DNA from 3 places in the Mesorhizobium sp. WSM4837 genome. Region 1 is predicted to be linked to each of the others. Evidence: riboswitches for the same ligand, from Rfam matches in the RefSeq annotation. Region 1 holds a riboswitch; each other region holds the start of a gene.
The links. A riboswitch is a leader RNA that binds a small molecule or an ion and turns the genes downstream of it on or off. The one in region 1 is predicted to bind cobalamin.
Positions count from the first base shown of each region.

Region 2: another riboswitch for cobalamin. It lies ahead of AC0L3D_RS03270 (aromatic ring-hydroxylating oxygenase subunit alpha); the one in region 1 lies ahead of metE (5-methyltetrahydropteroyltriglutamate--homocysteine S-methyltransferase).
Region 3: another riboswitch for cobalamin. It lies ahead of AC0L3D_RS14990 (DUF1636 family protein); the one in region 1 lies ahead of metE (5-methyltetrahydropteroyltriglutamate--homocysteine S-methyltransferase).

Region 1 covers NZ_JBVVQE010000052.1:25,371-30,979, forward strand. Annotated here, with positions in the region: gene AC0L3D_RS25545 (hypothetical protein) at 1-32, opposite strand, end outside; partial or broken gene AC0L3D_RS25550 (IS5/IS1182 family transposase) at 522-608, shown strand; gene metE (5-methyltetrahydropteroyltriglutamate--homocysteine S-methyltransferase) at 702-3,047, opposite strand; cobalamin riboswitch at 3,163-3,352, opposite strand; gene AC0L3D_RS25560 (adenosine kinase) at 3,734-4,726, opposite strand; gene metK (methionine adenosyltransferase) at 4,835-5,609, opposite strand, start outside.
Region 2 covers NZ_JBVVQE010000004.1:74-5,682, reverse strand. Annotated here, with positions in the region: gene AC0L3D_RS03290 (MBL fold metallo-hydrolase) at 1-19, shown strand, start outside; gene AC0L3D_RS03285 (molybdopterin-dependent oxidoreductase) at 104-715, shown strand; gene AC0L3D_RS03280 (FAD-binding oxidoreductase) at 712-1,458, shown strand; gene AC0L3D_RS03275 (FAD-binding oxidoreductase) at 1,468-2,583, opposite strand; gene AC0L3D_RS03270 (aromatic ring-hydroxylating oxygenase subunit alpha) at 2,607-3,854, opposite strand; cobalamin riboswitch at 3,967-4,169, opposite strand; gene AC0L3D_RS03265 (DUF680 domain-containing protein) at 4,672-4,878, shown strand; gene AC0L3D_RS03260 (DUF680 domain-containing protein) at 4,946-5,170, shown strand; gene AC0L3D_RS03255 (DUF680 domain-containing protein) at 5,245-5,481, shown strand.
Region 3 covers NZ_JBVVQE010000021.1:97,282-102,890, reverse strand. Annotated here, with positions in the region: gene AC0L3D_RS15000 (cobaltochelatase subunit CobN) at 1-2,445, opposite strand, end outside; gene cobW (cobalamin biosynthesis protein CobW) at 2,464-3,501, opposite strand; gene AC0L3D_RS14990 (DUF1636 family protein) at 3,498-3,932, opposite strand; cobalamin riboswitch at 3,971-4,173, opposite strand; gene AC0L3D_RS14985 (winged helix-turn-helix domain-containing protein) at 4,445-5,609, opposite strand, start outside.

The DNA of each region.
Region 1 (5,609 bases):
GTCACACCATAGGCTGAGATATCGGTCGTCATTGTTGGCCCATTCTAGTGCTGAATAAGAGCATGAATCAGTGATACCGGTCGGACGCGTATGCCGCCATACCACTAGAACATCAAGAGTCGTGCCAACTGGGTAGGAAGCGCCTCAGAAAAACTGTTCTGCACGTTATCAATGGCTTCACTGAAAGCGCGGCGACACGCCGGGCCGAACATCGCCGTGTCGCTAACTCGACAAACCCGACAGTAGGGGCCAACCCAAGGTGCGTCGGTCTCCTTAGGTTGGCGCTGAGGTCCGGGTTCGTACGTCGGGCCGCGACCGGGACATCCATTGTGCAACCGAAGCTACGTCATCGAAACGACGAGTCCGGCTGTAACGGACTCGACTGGATCGGCCGCTATCTCGATGGTGCCGGTGCTCAGGCGGCATCCTCAAGCGTTGGCCCTCGGTGAAGTGTCTGTTGGCCGCTGGCGCCTGTGAGAGGCTGCAGCTCTGGACAAAGCCGTCTTCCTTCATTTCGTGGCGAAATCATCCGTCCTTCGGACCGGAAGCGCTTCCAAATCCTGCCCCGCCGCTGGGCCGTCGAGCGGACCTTCGGCTGGACGACAAGGGTGGGGACTCGCAGGCGTCCACCGACCTGTGCGCGGCTTTTCGATGTCGTCCTTTGTTTGAATTATCCGCGAAGCCCGCCACATGTTTGCCCGTCACAGTGGCTCAGCGGCCTGCGCCTGCACTTTCTCCCGCAATGCGCATGCTGCAGCGACCATGTTGATGAGGGCAGGGCGGACCTCCTCCCATTTCCTTGTTTTGAGGCCACAGTCCGGATTCACCCACAATTGGCCGTCCGACAGTCGCTCGCGGGCAAGTTGGGCGAGATGCAAAATCTCGCCAATCTCCGGGACACGTGGTGAGTGAATGTCGTAGACGCCAGGACCGATTTCGTTTGGATATTTGGACTTGGTGAAGGCGTCCAGCAGTTCCATTTTGGAGCGCGACGTCTCGATCGAAATGACGTCCGCGTCCAGTTCAGCGATCGAGTCGATGATCTCATTGAACTCCGAATAGCACATGTGGGTGTGAATTTGGGTCGCGTCCTCTACACCCGTTGAAGCGAGACGGAAGCATTCGACTGCCCAGCCGAGATAATGTTTCCAATCGGACTTCCGCAGGGGCAAGCCTTCGCGAAACGCGGCCTCATCGATCTGGATCACCCTTGCGCCAGCTCTTTCAAGGTCGGCCACTTCATCGCGGATGGCGAGTGCGATCTGGCGGCAGGCCTCGGCGCGGGGTACGTCGTCGCGAACAAAAGACCAGTTAAGAATCGTCACTGGGCCTGTGAGCATGCCCTTCACCGGCTTTTTCGTCAGCGACTGGGCAAATTGCCACCAGAGAACCGTCATCGGATTGGGCCGCGATACGTCGCCGAAGATGATGGGAGGGCGCACCAGCCGGGAGCCGTAACTTTGCACCCAGCCATGCTGGGTGAAGGCGAGGCCGGACAGCTGCTCGCCGAAATGCTGGACCATGTCGTTTCGTTCGAACTCGCCATGTACCAGCACGTCCAGCCCGATCTCCTCCTGCCAGCGGACCGCCGCCTCGGTCTCCTTCTTCAGGAAGGCCTGGTAATCGACATAGCTCAGCCGGCCCTTCGCATGAGCGGAGCGCGCCCTGCGCACCTCGGGCGTCTGCGGGAAGGACCCGATCGTCGTCGTCGGGAACGGCGGCAGGCCGAGCGTGTCAGCCTGGACTCTGGAGCGCTTGGCAAATGCGCTCTTTCGTTGCTTCATGGCGCCGTCAATGCTGATAACCCGCCCATGGACGAGCGGATCATGGACCTTTCCAGACATTGCGCGCGCCGCGGCCGCCTCGGCAGAAGCTTTCAGTGCGCCTGCTACGGCCTCCCTGCCTTCGGATAAGGCTTGGGCCAGCACAAGCAGCTCTTCACTCTTCTGGGCGGCGAATGCCAGCCACGAACTGACATCCACATCGAGCGCGGTCTCCATCCGCAGGTCCATCGGCACATGAAGCATCGAGCAGGAAGGCGCAATCTCGACGCAATCCAGCGGCCAGCCGGCAATGATCGGCTTGATGCGGTCGAGAATGGCAGCCAGGTTCGCGCGCCAGACGTTGCGGCCGTCGATCAAGCCAAGTGAGAGCACCAGATCCTTCGGTGCGAGCCGACCAACCGTCTCCAACTGCTCGGGAGCGCGCACGAGGTCGAGATGTAGGCCCGCCAGGCGCAGCGAAAGCGCGGTCGCCAGATTGTCTCCCAGCGGCCCGAAATAGGTCGCCAGCATAATTTTCAACTTGGGCGCGGCTTTCGACAGCTGGCCGTATGTGAATTCGAAGGCAGCTCGTTCGTTCGGGCTAAGGTCGAGCACAAGGGCCGGCTCATCAATCTGCACCCAGTCGGCCCCCGAGAGCTCCAGCCTCCGCAGGAGTTGCTCGTAGACGGGCAGCAGCCGCGGTAGGAGCGCTATGGGATTGAAACACTGGTCGGGAGACTTCGCCAGCTTGAGGAAGGTGACCGGTCCAAGGATGACCGGGCGTGTATGGATGCCGAGCTCCTTTGCCTCCAGAAAGTGATCGACTGGTTTCGTCGACGAGAGGGCGAATGCCTGATCGTCGCTCAGCTCCGGCACGATGTAGTGGTAGTTTGTGTCGAACCATTTGGTCATTTCCATCGCGGTTACGCGCTGGCCCTGAACTGCATGCCCGTGACTGGCGTGAACGCAACCCGCAGTATCGCCTTGCGTCCCGCGCGCCATCGCGAAATAGATGTCGAGGGGGACCTCGCCGCCCGTCCAGCCATAACGGGATGGCACGGCGCCGACCATTGCTGCGGTGTCGAGCACATGGTCATAAAGTGAGAAATCGTTCGACGGGATTTTCGACACGCCGCGGTCGTGCTGCTCGCTCCAGCTGGCGGCACGGAGTGCCTTCGCCGTCGACAGAAGGTTGGCAGCAGAAGATTTTCCGGACCAGTAGCTTTCGAGCGCGAATTTCAGTTCTCGCCGGCGACCGATACGCGGCATGCCAAGCGTTGCTATGGGAACTTGCTGGGAGACATTCATTCCATACCCCAATGGTTGCGGCGGGGACAAGGAAGGCGCTAGAAGGCCGGCATAAACGCCGAGCTGCCGCGGCCACCAGACACCCCGCCCGTGGACGTTGTTTACCGTGGCAGGTCTCCTGGCTCGCGGGTTACAGCCTCTGCCCCGTCTTCCCGGGGCAGTTCGCCCCAGTGACATTGATGGGTTTGGCTCGCCGCTTACAGTTGCGGGGGCAGCGCCGGCTTCCCTCTTAGCTCCGCTACGGCAACGCCTAGCGGAGAACCACGACACGCGGACAATCGCAGCAGTCCGCTTTGTTGTCAATGCGGTATAAAGAAATGTTTATGTCTTTATGTGAAATTGTTCGTTTGCGGCGTGTTCTCAAGTCGCAGGTCGCGGTAGAGCTGAGCCGTTTGCGCCACTCTCCGGGCTTGTGCCTCGCCGCTCGGGCAATCTGCCGGTGACACGATCCCGGCTCAAAAACGACTTCGTCAAAAACACGTTTTGGCCATCATGATCGGCGGCAGTACTGGCCGAAGTGCGACAACGTTCCTGAGCCTGCAAAATTGAAATTTGGAGAAAACCGCCATCCTTCACGGACGGGCACGCGACATTTCGATGTGTACGCGCTTGTCTGGACAGCCTCACAAAGGGCGCTGGCAGCACCTCGCTGAAACACCGCCCTACAACAATCCCGCCTGCTCAGCCTCGCGGCGCAGATTCTGCCGCGGCCTGGGGCCGATCTGCTGGATCACCAGTCCGGCCGCCAGGGAGCCAAGGTCGCCGCAGGTCTGCAGGTCGCGGCTTTGCGTGTAGCCATGCAGGAAGCCGGCGGCATAGAGATCGCCGGCACCCGTCGTGTCGACCAGTTCCTTGATGGCGGTCGCCTTGATCACCACGGTCTCGTCGCCGCGCACGATGACGGAGCCTTTTTCCGAGCGGGTCACGGCGGCGATGCGGCAATCCTTGCGGATCTGCGCCAGCGCCTCGTCGAACAACGCCGTCTGGTAGAGCGACTTGATCTCGTGGCTGTTGGCAAAGACGATATCGACCGTGCCCGAACGCATCAGGTCGAGGAATTCGTCGCGGTAGCGGTCGACGCAGAACGAATCCGATAGTGTCATTGAGACTTCGCGGCCTGCCGCGTGCGCCAGCTTCGCCGTCTGCCGGATCGCTTCCTTGGCGCGCGGCGGGTCCCACAGATAGCCTTCGAAATAGGTGACCTTGGCGCCAGACGCCTTGTCGGCCTCGACATCCTCCGGCCCGAGCTCGACGCAGGCGCCGAGATAGGTGTTCATCGAGCGCTCGCCATCGGGCGTGACGAAGATCATCGAGCGCGCCGTCGGCGGCTCGCCCTTGAGCGGCCTGGTGTCGAAGGCGACGCCCTGCGCGTGGATGTCGTGGGCGTAGATTTCGCCCAGCGCATCGTTGGAGACCTTGCCGAAGAAAGCGGCGCGGCCGCCGAAGCTGGCGACACCCGCCGCCGTGTTGCCGGCGCTGCCGCCGGAGGCTTCGATGGCCGGGCCCATGCGGCTGTAGAGCAGTTCGGCGCGCTGTGTGTCGATGAGGTTCATCGCACCCTTTATGATGCCGTTGGTCTCGAGGAATTCCTCGTCGCACTGCGCGATGATGTCGACAATGGCATTGCCGATGCAAAGCACGTCATATTTCGACATCAGTGTCTCCGCCAAAACCCGAGCCGGCTTCTCGCCACGCCGGGGCCGGCGTGTTTTTGGCGAGTGTGGAATGGGTCGCCCTATGCCCACGCATCCAATACCCGCGCATCACGCAGCTGCCGGTCCTGCCTCACGCAACAGGTCGTCAGCTCTGTCCGTCTTTTCCCAGGTGAACTCCGGCTCTTCGCGGCCGAAGTGTCCGTATGTCGCGGTCTTGCGGTAAATCGGCCGTAGGAGATCAAGCGCCTTGATGATGCCTTTCGGCCGGAGATCGAAAAGCTCAAGGACGGCGCGCTCGATTCTTTTTTCATCAATCTTTGCGGTTCCGAATGTATTGACGAGGATAGAGACCGGCGCGGCCACACCGATCGCGTAAGCAAGCTGAACCTCGCACACCTCCGCCAGTCCGCTGGCAACGACGTTTTTTGCAACGTACCGCGCCGCATAGGCGGCCGACCGATCAACCTTGGACGGGTCCTTGCCCGAAAAGGCACCGCCGCCGTGACGCCCCATACCGCCGTAGGAATCGACGATGATCTTGCGGCCCGTAAGCCCGCAATCGCCCCGCGGCCCACCGACCACGAACCGGCCTGTTGGATTGACCAGGAACCTTATCCCGGTCGTATCCAAGTCGTGGGGCAAGACCGGCCTTATGATCTCCTCAATGACGCCTTCGCGGACCGTGGCTTGTGAGACCTCTTCGTCGTGCTGCGTCGACAGGACTATGGTATCAAGCGCTACCGGGCGCAAACCCTCATAACGGACGGACACTTGAGATTTAACGTCCGGGCGAAGCCAGCCAAGGCGGCCGGTTTGGCGCACCTCCGCCTGTTTTTTTGTCAATTCGTGAGCGAGTTGGATTGGCAACGGCATCAATGTTTCG
Region 2 (5,609 bases), on a different contig from region 1:
GCGAACAGACGGCGCATAAGCCAAGAATCTGGTTGCCCGCCAGAATATCTTTGACAACATTGGTGAAGGCCGACAGGCGGCCTGATGCAAACGGATTGTCTCGATGATCACCCGCGGCTTCTCTTCAGGACGAAAGCCCCCGACGGATGCGGATGCGCGTATCCCGCCGGGGCAGTATCTCGAGCAAGGGTTTCCGGTGCTGTCGGCCGGGCCGACGCCGCGTGTGCGTACCGAGGACTGGTCGTTCACGCTCAAGCACGGACCGCGGCCGATCAAGACGTGGAACTGGACAGAGTTCAACGCGCTGCCTTTGACCAAGATGACGCGCGACATCCATTGCGTCACCGCGTGGACCAAGTTCGACACGGCGTGGCAGGGTGTGCTGGTCGACGATATTCTGGCGGATGCCGGCATCGAGCCACCGACGGCCTTCACGCTGGCGCTGTCCTTCGACGGCTATACAACCAACGTGCCGACGCAGGATCTCACTGCCGGCAAGGCGATGGTGGCGTTGCTTTACGAAGGCAGGCCGATCACGCCGGACCACGGCGGCCCGGCGCGGCTGCTGGTTCCGCATCTCTATTTCTGGAAGTCGGCCAAATGGCTGAATGGGCTGCAGTTCACCGAGCGTGACGAGCCCGGCTTCTGGGAGCTGCGCGGCTATCACATCTATGGCGACCCGTGGCGCGAGCAGCGCTATACGGGCGATCCATGAGCGACGGGCCGGCGGCGCAGTCGCCCTGGCAGACGGTGACCATCGCCCGCATCGAAAAGCGCACGCCGCGCGTCACCAGCTTTTTCCTCCAGCCGTCGCGGCCCTTCGCCTATCGTGCCGGGCAGCACGTCGATGTCAGGCTGACGGCGCCGGACGGCTATCAGGCGCGCCGCTCCTACTCCATCGCCTCGGCGCCGGAAGCCGGCGAGACGATCGAACTGGCGATCGAAAGGCTCGATGATGGCGAGGTCTCCCCCTTCTTCCACGATATCGCGGCGGTCGGCGACGAGGTCGAGTTGCGCGGACCGCTCGGCGGCCACTTCGTCTGGTCCGACAGCGACGGCGGCCCGCTTCTGCTGGTCGGCGGCGGGTCCGGCATGGTGCCGCTGATGGCGATGATCCGCCATCGTGCCGCACGCAAATCGGTGGTGCCCGCGGCGTTGGTGTTTTCTTCAAGGGTTTGGGACGAGGTGATCTTTCGCGATGAGCTGATCGATTTCCACGATCGCCGGGACGGCTTCGATCTGGTGCTGACGCTGACCCGCGAGCCCGCCCGGCGCCCGGCGGACTATTCACGGCGGATCGACGTTGCGATGATGGAGCAATCGATGGTGCGGCTGCCCGCACCGCCAAGGTTCGCCTTTGTCTGCGGCTCGAATGCCTTCGTGTCGGCCGCCGCCCAGGCGCTGATCGATGCCGGCGTTCCGGCAAGCCTCATCCGCACCGAGCGCTACGGGGTTTAAGCTCCCCGGTCAGGCGTCGATCTCGAGCGCCGTCAGCGGCTTCGAACAGCAGGCCAGGATGAAGCCGTCGTCGATCTCGTGATCGAGGATGCCGCCATTGTGGCTCATCTCGACTGTGCCCGAGACCTTTTTCACCTTGCAGGTTCCGCACAGGCCGAACTCGCAGGCTGCGGGAATTCGTACGCCCGAAGCGCGCGCCGTCTGCAGCACGGTCTGGCCGGCAACGCAGTCGGCATCGATATCCGAAAGCGAAAAGCGGATCGGCGTTGCGGCCTCGGCAGGTACCTCGACCCCACCCTTTGCCGGCCCACCCTCTGGCGGCGAACCGAACGGGGCCGGTATTTCCTCCACCGCCGGGGCCGCAAAGCTCTCCTGATGGTAGTTGGCCATGTCGAAGCCGGCCGCCTCCAGCATCTGCCGCACGGCGCGCATGAACGGGTCGGGGCCGCAGCAGAAAATTTCGCGCTCGCGAAAATCGGGCGCCAGCAGCGGCAGCCTTATCGCGTCGATCCGGCCCATATGGCCGAACCAGCCCTCACGGCTGGACCGCTCCTCGATCATGAAGCCGAGCGTCAGGCCCGGCATGCGGCTGCCGAGCAGCTCGAGTTCCTTGCGGAAGATGATCTCCTCGGGCTTTCGCGCGCAGTTGACGAAGCCGACATCGGTCCATGGCGCGCAGTCGTTCAGCCAGCGCAGCATCGACATCATCGGCGTCACGCCGGAGCCGGCCGAAATGAACAGATACTTGGCCGCGGGATGGCTGTGCAGCGAAAAGTCGCCCGCCGGCCCATAGGCCTTCACGTGAACGCCGGGCTTCAGATTGTCGAACATCCAGCGGGTGCCGAGGCTGCCGGCCTGCGCTTTCACCGTCACCGCGATCGAGAACGGCCGCGACGGCGAGGACGACAGCGTATAGGTCCGCATCAGCGGGCCCTCGGTGGTCGGCAGTTCCAGCGTCACGAACTGCCCCGGTCTGTAGCGGAACCAGGTCTGGTTGTCAGAGCGGAAGGTGAAGGTCTTCACGTCAGGCGCCTCGTCGCTGACGCCGATGACTTCCAGCACCTGGAGCCTGTCGTTCCAGGGCGCCATCTCGTCGAGATGGCGGTAGAGGCCAAGGTCCGTCATCGCATTCATCCCCTTGACCCCGTTCAGGCGACGCTGCGCAGCGCCGGCCGCCCGGCCTCGGCAAGGCGCGGCCCGATGAAGGAGGCGTACCATTCGACGAACTGGATGACGCCGCCCTCATGCAGTTCCGAATAGGGGCCGGGCTCATAGGCCGGCGACAGGATGCCGAAGGCGTTTTCCTCGACGATGCGACGGTCCTGATCGTTGGTCTCGGTCCAGACATGGGTGAGTTCGGCGAGGTCGTAATCGACGCCTTCGACCGCGTCCTTATGGACAAGCCATTTGGTGGTGACGGCCGTTTCCGTGGCACTGATCGGCAGCACGCGGAAGGTGACGGCATGATCGCCGAGGATATGGTTCCAGGTCGTCGGATAGTGATAGAGCAGCAGCGAGCCGATACGGTCGGTCGAAACGCTGTCGGAAAGGTTCTTCTTCACCGCGCGTCTTCCCGTCATCGTGTAGCTGACGGCGTCGCGCAGCAGCGGCGCGCGGGTGGCGCGATACTGCCCGGCCGGATCGATGCGGAACTTGCTCGGCAGGCCTGCCGCCTCGCATTTCGCCCAGTGCGCGAGCATCTCCGGATCGCTGTCGGCGCCCTGCACCCCGGTCACCGTCGGCGCTTCCGGGAATGTCTTGCAGAGTTCCGGATGGTTGCCGGCGCAATGATAGCACTCGCGGTTGTTCTCCCAGACGAGCTTCCAGTTGCCCTTCTCGACGATGGTCGATTCGAAGGCGACTTTTGCCTCGCGCAGCCGGTGCGGCAGGAGGTAAGGCTCGATCATGGCTCGCATCGGCGCGAAGTCGACCGGCTCGTTGGCCAGGCAGATGAAGATGTAGCCGCCAACGCTTTCGCAAGCCACCGGCTTCAGGCTGAACTGGCTCTTGTCGAAGCCGTCTGCCATCTGGCGAGCAAACAACAGCCGGCCGTCCAACTCGTAGGTCCACTGGTGATAGGGGCAGACCAGCTTCGCCGCAGTGCCCTTGTCGGCATTGCAGACACGGCTGCCGCGATGCCGGCAGGAATTGTGGAAGGCATTGATCTTGCCTTGCTGGTCGCGGACCAGCACGACCGGATAGTCGCCAATCTGGGCGGTGATATAGCTGCCAGCTTTCGGCAACTCGCAATCGTGGCCGATGAACAGCCAGTCGCGATACCAGATCAGCTCCATGTCGAGCTTGAAGAAATCTGGATCGGTGTAGAAGGGCTGCTCGAGCGAATAGCCTTGCCTGCGGCCGTGCAAGAGCCTCAGCATGTCGTTGCGCGCGTCCATGTCCTGTCCTCGTGTAAGGACTGAACTGGTGGTGATGGAGGGAGGATCGGCCGCAGACCGGCGACAGGGCCGACATGCATCATCCACCTCTTGACCGCCCACCGCGATCAGTCGAGTCTAAAAATCTCGGGCTGGTTTCCGGGCTCTGGAGTGTCCTTGCGGACTCATCGCGACACCTTCCCAGGCTTGTGGCCCAGTGGTCTCCCGTTGCGACTTGAACTCCACCACCGTTGCGGGGGCAGCACCGGGTTCTGACCGGCTTCCCAATTCTCCGCTTCGTCGTCACCAAGCGGCACCTGAGATGGCGTGATCTAATCATGCCGGCCGGCTGACTGTCGGCATGAAAGCGACATCGTATCCATGCGGCGCGACACCGCCGGCGAAACCTGCAGGTTTATATCTGCAGGGCTGAAACCCCACTTTTCGGCGGCCACTGTCGGCTGCTGTGACATCGAATCTGACCCGCGGCGGAGGTCAGGAAAGTTAACAGTTTACCAAAGTGACTATTAGCCGCTTCTAAAATCGAACCGAACGGTTCGTTTCTGTTGACAGCGTGCAGCACCCTGTGAACGCAGATCCGCCAATCCGTCAAATCATGAATGGCTAATTTTGAATAAGGTATTGAAAACAAACCATAAAACCATGGTAGCAGATGCCTCTGGTACAATTTCAAGGTGTAGATTCTTGGTCCACACGGAACAACTTCGTGATTGGAATCCGCCGAATGGCCTTCCCACATCGGGGCTGTCCGAATGACGCGCATCCTCCCAAGACACGCCGCTAGGCGGACGGAAGACTAAGATACTGGAGTACTAAAATGAAAAAGATCGCTCTTGCTGCCGTCGCCGCTCTGGCCATCACCGGCAGCGCCTTTGCCGGCAGCGACCATTATGGGTCCAACGCCGCCAACCAGCCGACTGCTGCGATCGACAGCTCGTATACGGCCTCTGTCCAGACGCCGGCTCACGCTGAAAAGCAGCCCGTTGGCCCGGGCGCCGACCGCAACCTTTTCGGCAACAATTAACAGCTGGTCCCAAACAGCAAAGTGGCGGTCCGCCGCTCGGGATCTGAGGAACTCAGGAGTATTTGAAATGAAGAAGCTCATTCTTGCCACCGCCGCCATTGTGGCCATCTCCGGCGGCGCTTTTGCCGGCAGCGACAACTTTGGATCGAACGGTGCCAACCAACCGGCCGCCGCGGTCGACAGCAACTCGTACACGGCTTCGATTCGGAATTCGGCTTCGGCGCAGAATCCGGTTCCGGCTCACGAGAAACCCGTCAACGGCAGCGACCGTAACCTGTTCGGCAACAACTAACAGTTCGTTCCAACAGCGGCGGCGGCATTTGCCCGCCGCGCTGGTGGAACCAAGAAAATCCAGGAGTTTTGAAAATGAAGAAGATCGTTGTTACCGCCGCCGCGCTTTTGATTGCTGCCGGCAGCGCTTTTGCCGGTAGCGACAACTTTGGCGGAACCGACATCAACAAGCAGGCGACCATCAACGTCGACAACACGCAGACGTCTTCGGTACGCAATACCGGCTCGCCGGTCTACAAGCTGCTCAACTCGTCGGGCGACTTACAGAAGTCCGCCCCGCAGGGCAGCGACCGGAGCCTGTTCGGCCGCTAGCGCATCGGCCCGAAAATCGGTTCGATTTTCGGAAAGCACGATGCGCAGCGTTAAAGTGTTAGAGCGTACTTTTGTGCGTCCACTTGGACGCACGTCGCTCTAACAGCGACCGGAACGCACAAGAGGGG
Region 3 (5,609 bases), on a different contig from region 1:
GTCGCCATGCGATTGCATGTAGGTGCGCAAGACCTCGTCGGACGCCGCCCTGCCGAGATCGAAGGATGTCGGCGTCGGCATGGTGCGTGGATCCGATGTGAACAGGTTGCGGCCAGTCGGTAGGACATCGCGCCGGCCACGCGCCGGCGCGCCGGCAGGACCGGCAGCGACATGGCGGCCGTCGAGGGCCGCGATCAATGCTGATTTCTCGGCCGCCGCACTTTGCTGGCGCAGCTGATCGGCCTCGCCCTCGGCTGAGCGGCCGTAGATGTGCAGCCCGTCCTTGATGGCGAAGTCCTTGAGGTCGCAGAGCCAGGCGTCGATGCGGCGCAGCGCTTCGTCGGGCGCGTCGGTTCCGGCGACGCCGGCCTCGTAGGCGAGCCCGGTCTTTTTAGCGGTTTCGACAATCAGCCTCGCCAGGCGGTCGCGGCGGCGGCGGTCGAGCCCGTCGGCCTGGGCATATTCGTCGACCAGCCGCTCGAGCTGCTGCTGGTTCTCGTCCAGACCGGCGCCGGTCAAAGGCGGCGGCAGATGGCCGAGGGTGACGGCGGCAATGCGCCGCTTGGCCTGCGCTGCCTCTCCCGGGTTGGAGACGATGAAGGGATAGACGACGGGCAGGGGCCCGGTGACGATCTCGGGAAAACAGGATTCGCTAAGCGCCACTGTCTTGCCGGGCAGCCATTCCAGCGTGCCATGGGCGCCGACATGGACGAGGGCATGGACATCGAGCGCCTTGCGCAGCCACAGGCCAAAGGCGATCAGCGCATGGCGCGGCGGCAGCGTCGGGTCGTGGTAGTCGGCGCGGCGGTTCGTGGAACGCCCGCGGTCGGGGGCGAGTGCTACGGTGATGTTGCCGAAGGTCGCGGCGCGGAAGGGGAAATTTGCGGTGGTAGGCGCTTGAACACCCCCCTTTGTCCTGCCGGACATCTCCCCCTCAAGGGGAGAGATTGCGCTGTCGTCGCTGCTTTCGCCAATTACCGAGGATGTTAAGAAAGAGCCGTCGGCGGAACTGCCGATCTCCCCCCTTGAGGGGGAGATGTCCGGCAGGACAGAGGGGGGCGCCTCGCACCAACCTGTCTCATCTGCCGCATTCCCCCACGCGGCCTCTACCGCAGCGATGGCCGCCGGCGGCAATTCCTTCGACAAGGTCAGATAATCCTCCAACCTCAACCCTCCACCACCACGCTCCAGCATCTCCAGCAATGCACGCGGCGTTTGCGGAATCCCTTCAACGACATAGCCCTGTTCGCTCAGGTCGTGCAGCATCGCCAGCACGCTGGACGGCACGTCGAGGCCGACGGCGTAGCCGGTGCGGCCGGGGGCGCTCGGATAGTCGGGGATCAGGATGGCGAGCTTGCGCTTTTCGCGCGGCGTGCGCTGCAGGCGCACGAACGCCTCGACACGGTTCGCCACCTGGGCGACGCGGTCCGGCTCCGGCCGGTTTGCGAAGGCGCGGAAAGCCAATGCGGGATCGACCTCGCTTTCGCCCTTGAAGGAAACGGCGCCGGCGAGAATGCGGCCGTCGAGTTCCGGCAGGACGATATGCATGGCGAGGTCGGCGGGCGCCAGGCCGCGCTGATTGTCTTGCCAGATATCGCGGCGTGTCGTCGCGACGATGACCTGGAAGACAGGAACGCCGGCGCGGTCGAACGGGGTTTCGACGCCGGGCTCAGCACACGAGGCGAACGCGGTCGCGGTGATGATGGCGGCAGGGTGTAGCGTGGCAAGCGCGATTTCGACAAAGGCGAGCGAGGCCGGGTCCTTGAGGCTGGAGACGAAGATCGGCACGGGGGCCATGCCGCGCTGCCGCAGCGCTTCAAACAATGCGTCGATCGGCGCGACGTCGGCGGCGAGCAGCATCGAGCGGTAGAAGAGAATGGGCACGACGTCCCCCAGTCCCGGTTGATAGTAGCCGGCTTTTGGCACGCTGACAGGTTCAGCGACCGCCACATCTGATCCGGCGAGACTTGCCAGCCTCTGCACCAGCGCCGTCATATTCTCCGGGCCGCCTTCGCGAAAATAGCCGAGCAGGCCGTCGAGCTCCTGGCGCGGCAGCGTCGAGCCTTCGATCAGACGCAAATCCTCGTCGCGGCATTCGCCGGGCAGCAGCGCCAGTTTTATGCCGTGCGCGCGGGCGGTCGAGGCGAGCTGATCGCAGCCGTAGCGCCACCAGTCGTAACCGCCGAGGATGCGAACCAGAACAACCCTGGCGTGCCGGGCGACGCTGTCGATCCACAGATCGACAGACATCGGATGGCGCAGATCGCGCAAGGCGGCCAACCGCATCGACGGCAGGCGATCCGCGTCCGCCTGCCACGCCGCCGCCAGCCCGGCCAGATCGCTGTCGGTGAAGGACAGCGCCACGACATCCGCAGGCGTCTGCCTGAGATCGACAGGCTCGGCAAGATCGTCGAGCGAGGCGGATGTGGTGGTGAGGATGTGCATCGCGGCTCGTGCCTGAGGTCAGCCGGCGAGGATACGCTCGATCGCCGGGCGGTTCAGCCCTTTCAGGCCGATGACGACGAGGCGGGAGCGGCGATCGTCGGCGGCGGTCCAGGCGCGGTCGTAATAGTGGTTGACGCGCGGGCCGACTGCCTGCAGCAACAGCCGCATCGGCTTGCCGCCGACCTCGACGAAGCCTTTTACGCGCAGCACGTTTTCTTCTTCCGCCGCCGTGGCGACACGCAAAGCCAGCTCTTCGGGATTGGCAATCGGCGGAATGTCGATGACGAACGAGTCGAAATCGTCATGCTCGTGATCGAGCTCGTCATCGTGGTGGGTCTTGCGGTTCTCGATGTCGTCCTCTACGGCAAGGCAGAGGCCGAGCAGCACGGAGGGATCGACCTTGCCCTGCGAGGCCGGCACGATCTTCACCGCGCGGGCGGCGTGCTTGCCGATGACGGCATTGGCGCGGGCCGAGCCGGCGGCGTCCATCAGGTCGCTCTTCGACAATATGATCAGGTCGGCGCAGGCGAGCTGGTCCTCGAACACCTCCTCGACCGGATCGTCGTGGTCGAGCGTCTCGTCCTGCGCGCGCTGCGCCTGCAGGGCGTCCATGTCGTTGGCAACGCGGCCTTCGGCCAGCGCCGGTCCGTCGACCACGGCAATGACGCCGTCGACCGTCACCCGGCTCTTCACCGTCGGCCACTGGAAGGCCTGGACCAGCGGCTTGGGCAGGGCCAGCCCGGAGGTTTCGATCAGGATATGGTCGACCCTGGGCGTCAGCGACAGGATCTGGTCGAGCGCCGGGACGAAATCGTCGGCGACGGTGCAGCAGATGCAGCCATTGGCCAGCTCGACGATGTTTTCCTCAGGGCAGGTGTCGATGCCGCATCCCTTAAGAATCTCGCCGTCGATGCCGATGTCGCCGAACTCGTTGACGATGATGGCCAGCCGCTTGCCGCCGGCGTTTTCGAGCAGATGGCGGATCAGCGTCGTCTTGCCGGCTCCGAGGAAGCCGGTGACGACGGTGCAGGGCACGCGCGAGACGGAAGTGGTCATATCTGGTCCTTCAAAAGGTCGAGGGGAGGGATGCGGGCAACGAGGCCGCGCTTCAGGCAATCGGGGCGGCCGCGCCATGGCATGAGGCCGTCGGTCGAGGTGGCGAAGAGTCTTGCGCCGGTGATGAGATCGGCGCCGCTGGTCGCGGTCAAGTCGCCGAAGACATAGCTCCAGCAGCCGTCGCGCAGGATAGCGGCGCTGAGGCGGCGCTTGCAGTTGCCGAGGCATTCGACGCTGCGGATACGGATGTTTTCGCCCGAGGCGGCGCGGCGCGTATCTTCGGCCAACAATTCGCCGGCGCGGGGATGGCCGTCGGAGCCGGTCTCGTCACGGCAGGAGGCGCAGACGATCACGGTGACGTCGGCCAGAGCATCATCATCGCCGGACAATACGCCCGCTGTCTCAGCCGAAAAACTGCTGTCGCGTTCCAAATCAGGCTCCTTGCCCGGAAAACCCGCCAGGCGATCGGATTCTTATGTCCTAGACGGCAGGTCTCCTGGCTCGCGGGTCATCGCCTTGGTGCCGCCTTCCCGGGATTTTCCCAGTGGTTATCGGCCTTGGCTCGTCGCTTACAGTTGCGGGGACAGCCGCGGATTTGAAATCGGATTTCGCACCGCATTCCCTCTTGGCTCCTCCCTTTGCCGAGAGGAGACCGTCTGAACCGGATTTAGGCTTGTGGAGGCAGTCGTGTCAACGCATGCTTCCGACACGGCGATGGAAACGCTTCAGAGCAATTTTGGATGTCGGCGCTGCCCCTCATTGCCCTGCCGGGCATTTCTCCCCGTATAGTGACGGGGAGAAAGAACTGGCCGCAACGGCGGCGCCCCCTCCTGCAACGCTGGCGATTGGCGAAACCATCGATGACAGCGTCCCTCTCCCCGTCTCTATACGGGGAGAGGATGCCGGCAGGCAGGTGAGGGGCGGCGCCGACATCGGCAATCCCTTACGAAACCGCGACATCCGCCAGCGCATGGCCCAGATCCCCCGCAGGCGTCACCTCGATGCGTTCGAGCCCGAGCCAGCCCTGCATCAGCTGCAATTCCTCAAAAAGTTCGGCGGCGGTTTGCGGCGGCGCGCCGGGTTCGGCATAGGCGGCATGGACGCGCAGCACGCCGGCCGGGCGGTCGGCCTTAAGGTCGATGCGCGCCACGATCCTTTCGCCGAGCAGGAACGGCAGCACATAATAGCCGTATTGGCGCTTTTCGGCAGGGGTGTAGATCTCGATGCGATAGTGGAAGTCGAACAGTCTTTCCGTACGCGTCCGTTCGAAGACAACCGGATCGAAGGGAGCGAGCAAGGCGCGCGCCTCGATCTTGCGCGGAAAACGAGCGTCCTTGTGAAGATAAGCGGGCTTGCTCCAGCCTTCGACGGTCACCGGCAAGAGGTCGCCGGCGTCGACCAGTTCCTCGATGCGGCCTTTGATGTCAGCGGGAGAGAGGCGAAAATAGTCGCGCAGGTCGCCTGCTGTCGCGACGCCGTGGGCGCGGGCGGAGATGCGCAGCAATTCGCGGTGCGCATCCTCAGGCGAGGGCACCGGCAGGGCAAGTATTTCCGGCGGCAGCACGCGCTGCGGCAGATCATAAAGCCGCTCGAAGCCGCGACGTGACGCCGTGGTGATGCGGCCGGCCCAGAACAGCCATTCGAAAGCGTGCTTGGCGTCGCTCCAGCCCCACCAGCCGCCGGAGCCTTTCTGGCCTTCCAGGGCGGAAGCGGCGATCGGGCCGCGTTCGACGACCTCGCGATAAATGTCTTCAATGTAGGCGGCGCGCTCGCGGCCCCACTTGGCCAGCCCGTTATACATTTCCTCGCCACGTTCGGCCCGTTCCATGCGCCAGCGCATCAGCGGATAGGTCTCGACCGGCAGAAAGGAGGCTTCGTGCGCCCAATATTCGAAGACTTTGCGCTTGCGCGTCACGGCGGCGTTGTCGAGCAGGGCGAGCGGGTAGGGGCCAAGCCGCGAATAGAGCGGCATATAATGGGCACGCACCACCGCGCTGACGGAATCGATCTGCAGCAGACCGGTCCGGCCAAGCACACGGGCCAGATGGCGGCGATCGGGCGTGCCGTTAGGGCGAGGATCGGCAAACCCCTGTGCGGCAAGCGCGATG